DNA from 3 places in the Idiomarina loihiensis L2TR genome. Region 1 is predicted to be linked to each of the others. Evidence: predicted binding sites of a transcription regulator. Region 1 holds the regulator's gene; each other region holds the start of a gene.
What was found. Region 1 encodes MetJ, which represses methionine synthesis genes. Its sites were predicted from a motif close to TAGACGTCTAGACGTCTA; they were not measured.
Positions count from the first base shown of each region.

Region 2: a site for MetJ is predicted at 2,238-2,255, ahead of msrA (peptide-methionine (S)-S-oxide reductase MsrA). Genes of this name have one in related genera too.
Region 3: a site for MetJ is predicted at 3,879-3,896, ahead of metK (methionine adenosyltransferase). Genes of this name have one in related genera too.

Region 1 covers NC_006512.1:2,638,236-2,643,338, forward strand. The annotation lists gene IL_RS12630 (malic enzyme-like NAD(P)-binding protein) at 1-340, shown strand, start outside; gene IL_RS12635 (IS110 family transposase) at 657-1,688, opposite strand; gene metJ (met regulon transcriptional regulator MetJ) at 1,799-2,122, opposite strand; gene IL_RS12645 (bifunctional aspartate kinase/homoserine dehydrogenase II) at 2,297-4,738, shown strand; gene IL_RS12650 (penicillin-binding protein 1A) at 4,774-5,103, opposite strand, start outside.
Region 2 covers NC_006512.1:2,179,501-2,184,603, forward strand. The annotation lists gene IL_RS10460 (tetratricopeptide repeat protein) at 1-424, opposite strand, end outside; gene IL_RS10465 (bifunctional tRNA (adenosine(37)-C2)-methyltransferase TrmG/ribosomal RNA large subunit methyltransferase RlmN) at 458-1,594, opposite strand; gene ndk (nucleoside-diphosphate kinase) at 1,680-2,111, opposite strand; gene msrA (peptide-methionine (S)-S-oxide reductase MsrA) at 2,278-2,823, shown strand; gene IL_RS10480 (IscS subfamily cysteine desulfurase) at 2,820-3,977, opposite strand; gene iscR (Fe-S cluster assembly transcriptional regulator IscR) at 4,008-4,487, opposite strand; gene trmJ (tRNA (cytosine(32)/uridine(32)-2'-O)-methyltransferase TrmJ) at 4,554-5,103, opposite strand, start outside.
Region 3 covers NC_006512.1:2,366,220-2,371,322, forward strand. The annotation lists gene epd (erythrose-4-phosphate dehydrogenase) at 1-558, opposite strand, end outside; gene tkt (transketolase) at 559-2,559, opposite strand; gene metK (methionine adenosyltransferase) at 2,651-3,796, opposite strand; gene IL_RS11370 (16S rRNA (uracil(1498)-N(3))-methyltransferase) at 3,912-4,643, shown strand; gene gshB (glutathione synthase) at 4,654-5,103, shown strand, end outside.

The sequences.
Region 1 (5,103 bases):
GATTATGGGCACCGGACGCTCAGACTACCCGAACCAGGTGAACAACGTTTTATGCTTCCCGTTTATGTTCCGCGGTGCATTAGATGTGCGTGCTACTGCGATTAACGACGAAATGAAAGTTGCAGCAGTGGAAGCTATTCGTCAGCTGGCGAAAGAGCCAGTGCCGGAATCGGTATTGAAAGCGGCCGGTGTCAAAGAATTAACCTTCGGCCGTGATTATATTATTCCTAAGCCAATTGACCCGCGCTTGTGTCCACGCGTATCGCGCGCCGTTGCCGAAGCCGCGGTGAAGTCCGGCGCAGCTAAAATCGATTTACCAAAAAATTATATGCAGGATTAATCACGTAGCCTGACATTTATGTCAGGTGAGGTGCCATTCCTGACGTGAACGTCATATATGGTCCCCTCCCGTTTTGCAACGGCAACTCGTGGTAAATGTCGGGGCGCTCGCATATATACGGCCTGTTTATGGTGCGCGCTTTGCGCACCTGGCCTGGATGAACTCCGCACGACAACTGGCTTATCAGGCTAACGTACTTTATGTACGGACGTTCAACAGTCTCAGTTGTCGTCGGTTTACCCTATTTTACCATCCTGTTGACGTTTGCAACTCCCGGAAGGAATGAACCTTCGCTGTGCTCTTTTACTGAATGCTGTTAAGCAGCAGTCATCCGGTAATCTTCTTTATTCTTTAACATCGCCCAGATTATCCGGGCGTGCTTGTTAGCCAGTGCCACCGCTGCAACGTTGTTGCCTCTGCGTTTAGCGACATCCTGTGCCCAGAGGCTCAGCCTGTCGTGGCGCTGTTGTGCCACCCGCAGTGCCGAGCGGGCGCCATGCACCAGCAGTGTCCTGAGTTTGGTGTTCCCTTTTTTGGTAATACCGCCTAAACGGTCTTTACCGCCACTGCTGTTTTGCCGTGGTACCAGTCCCAGGTATTCCGACAGGTTGCGGCCGCGTTTAAATTCACTCACATCACCTATCAGTGCCAGCAGCGAGGTCGCTGTTATCGGTCCGATACCCGGCAGGGTCATCAGCCGCTGACTGTCTTCATTCCTTTCGGCCTGTGTCGCTAAGTGCTTATCCAGCGCTTTAACTTCTTCATCCACCGCTCGCAGCATCTGATAGAGCCGGTTGATGAGGTCCCGTGACTGAAGCGTCAGCGCATTGCTGTCGTCTTCCAGTACCTCCGGTACTCTCTGTAATATCGTACCGACTCGCTTCGGTAAAAGAATGCCGTATTCGGCCAGTTGCCCCCGCAACCTATTCGAGAACTGCGTTCTCGTCTGCACGAAGCCTTCCCGCTGATTGACCATCAATGCTAAGTCCTGCTGCTCAATGCTTTTCAGCCTGACCGTCTGACGGTTGGGTCGTGATGCCGCCTCGGCTATTGCCCGGGCGTCATTCGCATCGTTCTTCTCACCCTGCAGGTACGCTTTGACGAAACGCGGTGGCAACGCCACCGTTTTATAACCCAGCTTTTCACATTCGCGGCGCCAGTAATGACTCATGCCGCAGGACTCAACCGCTACTTCACAGTCATCCGTACGGCTCAGCGTCGCCAGCTTCGCTAACACTTTATTGCTGCGCAGTTTTTTATTAAAAACTTCCTGCTCATTTTCATCCAGCGCCAAAACCTGAATAAAATCCTTTGCCAAATCCAGGGCAATTCTGTTTACAATAGCCATTGGTCCTCTCCACTCCGTTCTATAGAATCTTCGAAACTCTATATTGGCACATTGCGATGCCGCTTAGGAGGGAGGGGACCATCTCATCAGGCTACGGCCACACGCACTGTTTAATCGTCCAACTCTTCATCGGTTGGAATAGGTAATCCCCGGGCTTCCAGCTCTTCGCGCACAGCTTTGGGGATTTTATTCGGGTTGGATTTTTGCAAGTCTTCATCTTCCGGCAGCGGCTGACCGGTAAAAGCGTGTAAAAACGCCTCACACAATAGTTCGCTGTTGGTAGCATGGCGCAGATTATTAATTTGGCGACGGGTTCGTTCATCGGTCAGTACTTTTAACACGCGCGTGGGTATTGAGACCGTAACTTTTTTCACCTGCTGACTCTTACGACCGTGTTCAGCATAAGGGTAAATATATTCGCCGTTCCATTTCATTGTTATTGTCCCGCTATATAACAAAACCACATAAGTTATAATGAATTGTACCCGAATGAACGACCCCGTCAAATTTTATCCGTCTAGATGGCTAAAAGTTGCTGACATTTGCCTGACAATATTTTAGCCTTAGTAGCAGTTACCTAATTCAAGCGAGTAGTTAAGGAAGGCGGAATGACAACAACTCAGCTCACAGAAGAGCAAAAGCAAGCCGTTGCCGACAGCGTTCAGGTGCATAAGTTTGGCGGCAGCAGTCTTGCTGATGCGTTCTGCTATCGCCGCGTTGCCCGAATTGTCACCGAGTACGCTGGTGCCAGCGACTTAGTCGTTGTTTCGGCAGCCGGAGATACAACCAACCGCATTCTTGCCATTATTAATGCTAAGGCGCAGCCAGGCGACACCGCCAGCATTCTGCTCGATCAATTAGAGAGTTTTCAGCAAGGGCTGATCACCGAATTATTAAGCGGTAATTTGCAGCAGCAACTTCTGCAACAGTCGCAACAAGACTTCGCTCGCTGGCGTCGTTGGTTAGCCTGCGACGAAACCATTAGCCATAACGCAGAGTTACTCTCGTACGGCGAGCTCTGGTCTGCCCGTTTGTTATCAGCTTTACTGCAAAAGCAGGGTACCCGCGCCGACCACATTGATGCCCGCGACTTTTTACTCGCCGCAGATGCTCCTGAACCCGTTATTCAGGTAGAACACTCGCGTGAAAAACTATTACAAAGAGTGGCTCCTCACTCGGGCACCCGCTTTATTGTTACCGGCTTTATTGCCCGCGGTTTACACGGCGAAAGTTTAACTCTGGGGCGTAACGGCAGTGACTATTCAGCAACCTTAGTAGGCAGTCTGCTGGATACACGTCAGGTTACTATCTGGAAAGACGTGGCCGGCGTTTACTCGGCAGACCCGCGCAAAGTTGAGCGCGTAGTCAGCTTACCCACACTTGACTGGACCGAAGCCGAAGAACTGGCGCGTCTTGGCAGCCCGGTTCTGCACCCAAGAACCTTTCAGCCGGTCGACCGCCAGCGCATGGTCATTTCCGTTCGTTCCAGTTTAAAAGTAGAAAATCAGCAAACGCGTATTGGTCAGTTCCAAAATACCCAGCCCCGCGGAAAAGTCTTCACTTCGCTGTCTGAGGTGGTGTTGTTTAAGGTTGAACTGCACGACAAAGCCTTAGTAAAACGTCTGGATGAACTGGAATTAGAGCCACTGGTCAGCTGGACCGAGCCGGAAAATCATCAGCAGTATCTGGTGTTTCATCAAAACCACTTAGACTACCTGACCGGCTGGTTGGACAGTCTGGGCGCCGGTGACGCCATTACTCAAATTCGCGGCTATTCCATGCTGGCCATTGTCGGTAACCGCATTCAGGAAACCGACCAGTTCTCGACCTTTAAACTGCAACTTTCCGAACAAAAAGTGCGGCGCTTTGCCCTGACACAAAATGGTGACTCTGCTGTTGCAATTCTGGAGCAGAAGCTTGATAACCGCTTGCTCAATCGTCTGCACAGTCAATTATTTAATTATCGTCGCAGCCTGGGCGTGCTGGTTATTGGTCGCGGCAACATTGGTACGGCCTGGCTGGAACTGTTCCGACAGCAGCGCGACCGCATTAACCAAGTGATGGACGTTCGGGTTATGGGCATAGCCAACTCGAGGCGTTTATGGCTGGATTACAATGGCGTAGAGCTTACTCAGTGGGCAGAAGACTTCGACCGCCTGGCACGACCCTATGTACTTACGGAACTGTTGCGCGAGCTACCAAATGCACCATACGACGAGCTGGTGGTGATTGATTTAACCGACGCCAAACAAGTCGCGCAGCTGTATCCCAGCTTGTTCGCAAACGGTCTGCACATTATCAGCGCCAACAAACGCGCGGGCTCCGCCGATGAGGCACTGTACCGTGAAATTCGTACCATTCAGCACGAGTATAAGCGTGAATGGCTATACAACACCACGGTGGGTGCCGGATTACCGCTGAATTATGCCATAAACGATTTGCGAAATTCCGGCGACGAAATTCGCAGTATCTCCGGTATTTTCTCGGGAACCATGTCCTGGCTGTTTGAGAATTTCACCAAAGGAGTCACTTTCAGTTCACTAGTAAAAGAAGCCAAAGAGCGAGGTTACAGCGAACCTGACCCCCGTGAAGATCTGTCCTGTCAGGACTTAGTGCGTAAATTACTGATTCTGGCGCGCGAAATTGGCTTAAAACTGGATTGGCAGGACATTGAAGTAAAAAGTCTGGTGCCGGAACATTTACGTGATTTGCCACTTAGCGAGTTTATGCAGCGCTTATCGGAACTTGATGAGCCCATGACAGCCATGCTGGACGAAGCGGCTAAAGACGGCAAAGTGCCCAGACTGCTGGCCAGCTTTACCGTCAGTGACGAACAACGGGTTACTGCTCAGGTTGGTATTGAGTACATTCCGGAAGGCGACATGCTGGCCAACTTAATACCCGGTGAAAACATCTTCGTTATCTACACCGACTGGTATTCAGAAATGCCGTTAGTTATTAGCGGGCCTGGCGCGGGTAAACACGTTACCGCCGGTGGCGTGCAGTCAGACCTGAATCAGTTGCTGAGTAAACTGGCAGTGGGAGCTTAACGCTCCCCTGCTTTTATTACGCCGATCTTAGCTGTTTAGAATAAGTCGTCGTCATCGTCTTCAAAGATGTCGCCGTTCGACTGACCGTTGTCGCGACTGTATTCAGTAGGCTCAGTGCCACGTATAAAATATTCAAACCGCGTTGTGTGATCGCTTTTGTGCGACAACTTCCCGCTTTCTAAGTCGATACGAACATTCACCACTCCCGGCGGAATGCCGAAGTCGCGAGACGGAAACAGAGGCAGTGCTTTTTCCATAAACAGGATCCAGCCCGGCAGCGCCGTTTTCGCACCCGCTTCACCGCCAGTTATTGCCTGCTGACTGGAGTCGACTTCAGGATGCTTCGACGTGCGTCCCAGCTTACG
Region 2 (5,103 bases), 460 kb from region 1:
CCAGACATTCGGCTTTATTGGCCTCAGCTCTGGCATGATGTGGATACACTGGATCCAATGTCACTTTATCAAAATACCTGAGTGCTTTTTCCCAGTCACCAGCCACACACAGTGCAACCGCATAGTTATTGTACAATGCACCGCTCATAGGTTGCCATGATAATGTCTGTTGGTAAAGTGACAAAGCAGAATCAACGTCATTTGTCGCTAAATACCATTGCCCTAAGGCAAGATTGGCATCCAGAGACCGGGGATTGTTCGTCAATGCGGTTTGCAAATGCGGATGCGCAAGCTTCAATTTCCCTTGCGCCAAATAAGCAAGTCCAAGCTGCAACCGTACATCATTACCCACAGATACCGACTGTTCAGGGTTAGCGGTACAACCATATAGCGCTGCGGCTATCAATAATAAAGCGGTTCGCATTATCACACTCCTTGTGCCTGCGATTCTGTTAATTTACGTGGTCTTTACAGCTATTGCTTCCCCACCACGCTGTTTCTGCTGACGTTTCAGTATACGTTTTGTACGATCGATGACATCGCCCACTAATTGCCCGCAAGCTGCATCGATATCATCCCCACGAGTCTTCCGTACCATTACCGTCAAACCGTACTCCATAAGCACTTTGGCAAAACGGTCAATTCGCGAGTTACTGGAGCGTCCGTAGTCCGAACCCGGGAAAGGATTAAATGGAATAAGATTAATTTTACTCGGGGTATCTTTTAAGGTTTTTGCCAGCGCATGTGCCTGATCGGTTGAATCGTTCACATGGTCCAGCATGACATACTCTACCGTTACTTTACGCTGAGCTTTTGACTGCTCAACATAACGACGGCTGGATGCCAGAAATTCTTCAATATTGTACTTCTTATTAATAGGTACAATCTCGTTGCGCAACTCATCGTCTGGCGCGTGCAACGAAATAGCCAACATCACATCAATGCGTTCACGCAGTTTTTCCAACGCAGGAACAACACCTGAAGTACTTAACGTAACGCGGCGTTTGGATAAACCGAAACCCAGGTCATCTAACATTAGCTCCATTGCCGGAACTACATTGTTTAAGTTAAGCAAAGGTTCCCCCATGCCCATCATAACCACGTTCGTTACGGGTTTAATTCCGGTCTTGCCATAAGCCCCTAACAGCTGATTCACCCGCCATACCTGACCGATGATTTCTGCCACACTGAGGTTACGGTTAAAGCCTTGAGCCCCGGTTGAGCAGAAAGTGCATTCTAATGCACAACCAACCTGAGAAGACACGCACAAAGTAGCGCGATCACCCTCGGGTATCCATACTGTTTCCACGTCCTGACCGTCAAACAGGGTCATGGCGAACTTAATCGTACCGTCCGATGACTGCTGCTGTTCGCGAACTTCAGGCGCGCGTATTTCAGCGACTTGCTTGAGCTTTTCACGCAAGGCTTTATTAAGATTGGTCATCTCATCAAAGTCATCGACACAAAAGTGATACAGCCACTTCATTACTTGTTCAGCACGAAATGGTTTCTCACCCATTTCACGAAAGAACTCTTTAATTCCCTCACGATTCAGGTCGAGTAAGTTCACTTTTTTATCTATTGCGTTGGTCATAAAGCTCCGGTTTTCTGATGCAGCCTGACGTTTCCGTCAGGCTCTCACCTGATGCAATAGCATCAGGCTACATTCGAATACAGTCTTAGCGAGTGCGCTGGCAAACTTCTTCGTCGCTGAAGAAGTAAGAGATTTCACGTGCAGCAGATTCAGTTGCATCTGAACCATGTACCGCATTTTCGTCTATAGTTTCAGCATAGTCGGCACGAATAGTTCCTGCCAGTGCTTCTGCAGGATTCGTAGCACCCATGATGTCGCGGTTCTTACGTACAGCGTCTTCACCTTCAAGAACCTGAACAACGATAGGGCCTGAAGTCATGAATTCAACCAAAGCGCCAAAGAAAGGACGTTCTTTGTGTTCTGCGTAGAAACCTTCTGCCTGTTCTTTGCTTAAGTGCATCATTTTAGCACCAACAATGCGAAGACCAGCAGATTCAAAACGGTTATAGATAGCGCCGATTAAGTTTTTTGCAACTGCATCAGGCTTGATAATTGATAGAGTGCGCTCTAAAGCCATGGTTATAAACTCCAATAAAATTAAGGGATAAATCAGTCGCGCGGATTATACGTGAGATCGGCGCAGAAATCGAATACCCAGTGATTGTTTTTTCATTCATTCTCAGCTAGGATGAGAGAACTTATATAGCCATATAGACGTCTATTTGACGATAAGGAGTTCTGACATGGCGAACAATGAATATGAACAAGCCACTCTTGGTGGGGGTTGCTTCTGGTGTGTTGAGTCAGCCTTCCTTCAGGTAAAAGGCATTCAGTCGGTTAAATCGGGCTACACTGGCGGGCATACCATCGATCCAACTTACGAGCAGGTTTGCAGTGGCGAAACAGGACATGCCGAAGTTGCACAACTCCAGTACGATCCAGAGCAGATCTCTTACCGTCAAATCTTAGAAATCTTTTTCACTTTGCACGATCCAACTCAGGTGAATCGTCAGGGTAACGATGTGGGTACTCAATATCGCACATCAATTTTTTATCATAACGACGCGCAAAAACGTGAAGCGGAAAGTATTATTGCGGAACTTGAAGCCGATGCAGCATTTGCAGCTCCTATCGTAACGGAAGTGACTGAGTTAGGGACTTTTTACCCGGCAGAGAATTACCACGAAAACTACTACGCCAGAAACCCGGAAAACCCGTATTGTCAGGCGGTAATTTCACCGAAGCTGGCTAAGTTCCGTAAAACCTTTGCTGGCCTGCTTAAGGACTAAGCAGCGCCTCTTAAGGTTCCGATAGTGCGGTGGATAAGCTCTACCGCACTATCGATATCTGCTTCGGACGTGTAACGCCCAATACTAAAGCGCAATGAACTCATTGCCAGCTCATGTTCAACGCCTAATGCTCTTAACACATACGAGGGTTCAACACTGGCCGACGTACAGGCCGAGCCCGATGAGAGCGCAAGATCTTTTAACGCCATTAGCAACAGTTCACCATCAACTCCGGCAAAACTGATGTTAGTAATATGCGGAACCCGTTGCTGGTCAGAGCCATTCAAAGTTACACCTTCTAACTGGCTAACCCCTTTCCATAGTCGCTGACGCAAGTTTTCAATTCGTGCGGGCTCCAGTTCCAGCTCGTTAAGAGCCAGTTCCGCCGCTACACCCATACCGACAATTTGGTGAGTTGGTAACGTGCCTGAGCGCATGCCACGCTCATGACCCCCGCCATGCATTTGCGCCAGCAGCCGAACTCGCGGAGTGCGGCGTACATACAATGCGCCAATACCTTTAGGGCCATACATCTTGTGCGCAGAAAGTGACATTAAATCAACAGGTAACGTGACCATATTCATCGGAAGTTTTCCGGCGGCCTGTGCAGCATCAACATGAAATATTGTGCCATTTTCACGGCACAATTGACCTATAGTGGTTATATCCTGAAGCACACCTATTTCGTTATTAACCAGCATTACGCTCACTAACACCGTATCTTCGCGCAAGGCTGAGCGGAACAAATCCATATCCAGCAAGCCGTCTGTTCCGACATCCAGATACGTCACTTCAAAGCCTTCTTTTTCCAGCTGCGCACAGGTATCTAAAACCGCTTTGTGCTCGGTTTTAAGTGTAATAACGTGTTTGCCTTTATCTGAGTAATACTGAGCTGCGCCTTTTATGGCGAGGTTATCTGACTCAGTCGCACCTGAGGTAAAAACAATTTCGCGCGCGTCGGCATTAATAAGGTCAGCAACCTGATTCCGGGCAATATCGACAGCTTCTTCTGCCTGCCAGCCGTACTTATGCGAACGCGATGCCGGGTTACCAAACAAGCCATCCTGCGTTAAACATCCCATCATTTTTTCTGCTACAACAGGGTCTACCGGCGTGGTTGCAGCATAATCAAAATAAAGAGGTAACTTAGACACTTGCTTGCTCCTGACAACTTAAAGGCAATATTATAGGTGAGAGTTTAACTTAATCTCTTCTTCACTGTGGTTATGCAACGCATTCTGCCTATTCAGAACGTCACCGACGTCCTCTTTCTTCATCAACTCGGCCAGCGTAATACCGTCGAGAAAGTCGGATATTCTGTCGCTTAACCCTTCCCACAAAGAGTGGGTCAAACAACGTTCGCCGCCCTGACAGTTAGCTTTACCCTGACAACGTGTTGCATCAATTGACTCGTCTACCGCGTGAATAACGGCACCAACAGAAATATCGTTTGCGGCACAGCCCAGACGATAACCACCACCGGGACCTCGCACACTGTCCACCAACCCATGCTTACGTAAGCGCGAAAACAACTGCTCTAAATACGACAGAGATATTCCCTGACGCTCAGAAATATCCGCTAACGGCACGGGACCATTTGCCGTAAAAAGCGCAACGTCCAGCATAGCTGTTACTGCGTATCGACCTTTTGACGTCAGGCGCATGGTGGTTTCCTCTGCTGTTTAATTCATCGTTAATGTATTGAGATTCTACATTCCCGACTATTTTAGTCAAGTATTACCCGTTGATTTGTCCACAGAGGCTAAGATGCCACGTAAAATATTAATTTCATTTTCTTCCGGGCGGGCTCGGTTAAATAAACGACGCAATTTCGTCATGACTTGTCCGGGGTGCTGAGGAACAATGAACCCAGTCTGACCCAGAGTCTTTTCAAGATGCTCATAAAACCGTTCTAAATCTTCAGCGCGCGGGTACTCCGGTAAATTTTCCGGAGCGCGTTGTTTCGATTCAAGCCACTGCATGCGTAATTCATAACTCACAGTCTGCACCGCCATAGCCAGATTCAGTGAACTGTAATCGGGGTTAGTTGGTATGTGTAAGTGAAACTGACTTTGCTGTAGCTCTTCGTTGGTTAATCCACTGTTTTCACGGCCAAATACCAGAGCAACCTGATGCTGGCTGGTCTCCTCCAATACTTTTGCCGCACACTCTCGCGGGCCTAGCAGCGGCCAGTCTAAAGTTCGATTCCGGGCACTGGTGGCAATAACCAGACCACAGTCGGCAATCGCCTCCTGCAAAGTATCCACAATAGTCGCCGAC
Region 3 (5,103 bases), 270 kb from region 1:
AGCCGAGTGAATGGTTGTAATAGCACCGGAGTCTATTCCGAAAGCATCGTCCAGTACTTTAATGACCGGCACAATGCAGTTTGTTGTGCAGGAGCCATTCGACACCACTTTATGGTCAACGGTGAGTTCTTTTTCATTCACGCCATAAATTGCGGTGAAATCGACGTCCGGCTTGCCGGGATGAGAAAACAACACTCGTTTTACGCCTTGCTGCAGATAAAGCTGACCGTCGGCCTGACTGCCAAATACACCGGTACAATCAACAACAAAATCGACCTCATGAGCGCGCCAGTCAATGGCTTCAATCTCGGTCTGATGAGTTAAAGCAATATTGTCTCCGGCAACCGTCAGCGCATCGCCCGACTGTGTTACCTTTTCTCCAAAACGACCGTGGCTTGAGTCGTATTTAAGCAAATGCGCTATCGCTTCCGACGCCGCAGGTTCGTTAATAAGCACTACCTGTACGCTGTCGCGATAGCCGTTTTCGTATAGCGCACGCAAAAAGCTCCGGCCAATGCGGCCGAAACCATTAATCGCAATACGAGCCGGTTCGCTCATTTAAGCTCCCAACAAACGTTTAGCGGCAGCCACGGTGTTTTCTGTAGTAATGCCAAAGTGTTTGTATAAGTCGCCGGCCGGAGCAGATTCACCAAAGGTTGTCATGCCAACGACTTCACCATTAAGCCCAACGTATTTGTACCAGAAGTCGGCAATACCGGCTTCAACGGCAACGCGGCGAGTCACGCTGGATGGCAACACCGACTCTTTGTATTCAGCATCCTGAATATCAAACACATTGGTCGACGGCATAGAAACAACGCGCACCTTGTGCCCCTCTTCAGTCAGTTGCTCAAAGGCGTTAACGGCTAAGTCAACTTCAGAACCTGTCGCAATTAAAATAACGTCCGGCTCGCCGTCACTGTCTTTCAGCACATAACCACCACGGGCAATGTTCGTTAACTGGTCGTCATTGCGCTCTTGCTGCTGCATGCCCTGACGGCTGAACACTAACGCCGAAGGGGTTTTACTGCTTTGTACTGCGGCTCCCCAGGCTACGGCTGTTTCAACCTGGTCGCACGGACGCCAGCACTGTAAATTCGGGGTTTGACGTAAGTTAGCCAGTTGCTCGACCGGCTGGTGCGTCGGCCCGTCTTCACCCAAGCCTATAGAGTCGTGAGTGTAAACAAAAATACTGGGCTGCTTCATAAGCGCAGACATACGCACGGCGTTGCGCGCGTATTCCATAAACATCAGGAAGGTAGCGCCATAGGCTTTAAAGCCGCCGTGCAAAGTAACGCCATTCATTATGGCAGACATGCCAAACTCGCGGACTCCGTAGAACACATAGTTACCACTGGCGTCATCGGCAGTAATACCTTTTGCGTCGTTCCATAAGGTTAAGTTTGAGCCAGCTAAGTCGGCGGAGCCGCCTAGCAGTTCCGGTAGTTTAGGACCGAATTCATTCAGTACGTTCAGTGAGGCTTTACGAGTCGCTACCGCTTCAGGGCTGCTCTGTAACTGCTTCGCGTAATTGTGCACCGTATTCTCAAATCCTTCAGGCAGTTCGCCGTTTAAGCGACGCTTCAGTTCTTTTGCCAGCTGCGGATATTCCTGCTCATACGCAACCCAGCGCTTATTCCAGGAGGACTCAACTGCTGCGCCTTTATCCACCGCAGACCATTTTTGGTAAACATCGGCCGGTACTTCAAAGGCTTGGTGCGGCCAGTTCAATTGCTTACGCGCAGCAACAATTTCGTCGTCACCCAGCGGGGCTCCATGGCAGCTTTCAGAACCTTGTTTGTTCGGTGCGCCATAGCCAATTACCGTTTTGCAGATAATAAGAGTCGGTTTGTCGTCATTCGCACGGGCTTCATCAATCGCACGGGTTATGGCAGCTGAATCGTGTCCATCAACTTTATTAATTACGTGCCAGCCGTAAGACTCAAAACGTTTTGCGGTATCGTCGGTAAACCAACCTTCTACTTCGCCGTCAATGGAAATGCCGTTGTCATCGTAAAAGGCAATGAGCTTACCTAAGCCTAAAGTGCCGGCCAGAGAGCAAACTTCGTGCGAAATGCCTTCCATCAAACAGCCGTCGCCCAGGAAAGTGTAGGTGTGGTGATCAACAATTTCATGGTTGTCGCGGTTAAATTGCGCAGCCAGTACTTTCTCGGCCAGCGCCATACCCACGGCATTTGCAAGTCCCTGGCCCAGCGGCCCGGTAGTGGTTTCAATACCAGGGGTATAGCCGTATTCAGGGTGACCCGGGGTTTTTGAGTCTAACTGACGGAATTGTTTAATGTCTTCAATGCTCAGATCATAACCAGACAGGTGCAATAAGGAGTAAATTAGCATTGACCCGTGTCCGTTCGATAACACAAAACGGTCGCGATCGGCCCAGCCTGGGTTATGAGGGTTATGTTTTAAATAATCACGCCAGAGAACTTCTGCGATATCCGCCATACCCATGGGTGCTCCGGGGTGGCCTGATTTGGCTTTCTGAACCGCATCCATACTAAGCGCACGGATGGCATTGGCGAGATATTGACGTTCTGACATGAAAAACCCCCTGGAAGATGAAGAGCAACTTGCGATGCGCGTATTCTCCACATTTCAGGGGGTACAAGCAAATTTATAGGCAATATTTTGTTTAAATATCAGCCTGTAAATCGGCAGCTTTGTCAGTTTGTTCCCACGGCAGGTTATCCCGGCCAAAATGCCCGTATGCCGCTGTCTGTTTATAGATTGGGCGTTCCAGGTCAAGCATTTTGATTAATCCGTATGGGCGCAAGTCAAAATGACGACGCACCAGCGCAATTAATTGCTCTTCTGAGTGCTTAGACGTACCGAAGGTATCGATGCTAATTGAAGTTGGCTCTGCCACACCAATGGCGTAAGAAATTTGCAGCTCGCAACGTTCAGCCAGACCAGCAGCGACCAGGTTCTTAGCAACATAACGCGCTGCATAAGCGGCACTGCGGTCAACTTTTGACGGGTCTTTACCCGAGAAGGCACCACCGCCATGACGCGCCATACCGCCATAGGTATCGACAATAATCTTACGTCCGGTCAGCCCGCAGTCACCCATAGGGCCGCCAACCACAAAGCGACCGGTTGGGTTAATGTGAAACTGCGTGTCTTTTGAAACCCACTGTTCCGGCAATACAGGCTTGATAATTTCTTCCATCACCGCTTCGCGCAACGTTTCCTGAGTAATGTCTTCTCGGTGCTGAGTAGAGAGCACGACCGTATCAATGGCAACAGGCTTACCGTTTTCATAAACGAAGGTCAGCTGACTTTTTGCGTCCGGACGCAACCAGTCCAGTGTGCCGTTATTGCGTACTTCCGACTGGCGCTGCATAACCCGGTGCGCGTAAGTAATAGGAGCAGGCATTAAAACTGAGGTTTCGTTTGAGGCATAACCAAACATTAAGCCCTGATCACCGGCCCCCTGCTCTTCCGGGTTAGCACGGTCAACGCCCTGATTGATATCACCACTTTGCTTACCAATGGCATTTAAGACAGCACACGAAGCACCATCAAAACCCATATCAGAGTGTCGGTAACCAATATCTTTTACGGTTTGACGCGCCAAGTCTTCAACATCAACCCAGGCCTTTGTCGAAATTTCACCACCAACCAGTACCATGCCGGTTTTCACGTAGGTTTCACAAGCAACACGGGCTTTAGGATCTTTTGCTAAAATTGCGTCTAAAACTGCATCGGATATCTGGTCGGCAATTTTGTCCGGATGCCCTTCGGACACTGACTCTGAGGTAAACAGGTGACGTGACATATGCCCACTATTCCTTAATTTTAATGAAATCGTTTAATACTGGTTGCATAATGTAACCGATCACTCTGTTTTTTTCTACTTCTGGACGTCTAAAAGTCCGAATAAGGCTGACGACATGCGAGTACCGCGGATTTATCACCCCGCCTCTATAAGCTTACAAAATGAAACCGAATTGAGTGCGGATGCTTTCCAGCACCTGATCAAAGTATTGCGTTTGAACGTAGGTGATAGCATTGTTTTATTTAACGGTGACGGCCAGAACTACGAGGCGAAAATTACCTCAGTGCAAAAAAAGTCAGCGCAGTTTGTTGCAACCAGCAGTCAGGCTAACGCATCTGAGTCACCGGTCAATATTCATTTGGCGCAAGTTGTTTCACGCGGCGACCGCATGGACTTTGTACTGCAAAAGTCGGTAGAGCTGGGAGTAACCGAAATTACCCCGCTGTTCAGTGAGCGCTGTGGTGTGAAATTAAGTGGCGACAGGCTGGAAAAGAAACAACTGCAATGGCAGAAAATTGTCCATTCTGCCTGCGAGCAATGTGGCCGTAGCGTGGTTCCACAAGTGAAGCCAGCACAGCAACTCACTGATTTTATTGCAAGCAGCTTTGAAGGGTTGCGCCTGACCTTAGACCCAACCGCCACCCAGCCGTTGTCGTCATTTCAGCAGGCCGAGAAGGGAATACAATTATTGATTGGTCCTGAGGGCGGGTTCACTGATACTGAAGTCAGTGCCGCCGGACAGCTGGGGTTTAAACCCATGCGTTTAGGACCAAGAATATTAAGAACAGAAACCGCCGCGCTTTCAGCGCTAACCGCCGTGCAGTATCAGTTTGGCGACTTAAGCTAAAGGAGTTTACATGAAGAAGTTAGCTATGGTGATGGACCCTATCGCCACCGTTAAAACCGAAAAAGACACCAGTTTTCGTTTATTGCTGGAAGCTCAGGCGCGTGGTTATCAGTGTTTTTATCTGGAAATGGGCGACTTAGTCATTGATAACGGCCAGCCAATGGCCTTTGCGCGGGAAGTTCGTGTTCAAGATCAAAAGACAGACTTTTACAGCTTAAGCGACAATGAATACCGCCCGCTGGAGGATTTTGACGTCATTATGATGCGTAAAGATCCGCCTTTTGACAGCGAGTTTTTATACGCCACACAAATTCTGGAACTGGCCGAACAGCGCGGTAGCCTGGTGGTGAATAAACCGCAAAGCCTGCGCGACTGTAACGAAAAGCTTTTTACTTCGTGGTTCGCAGACTCTATTGCCGACACGCTAGTGAGTTCCAGAGCGGATGTCATTAAAGCTTTC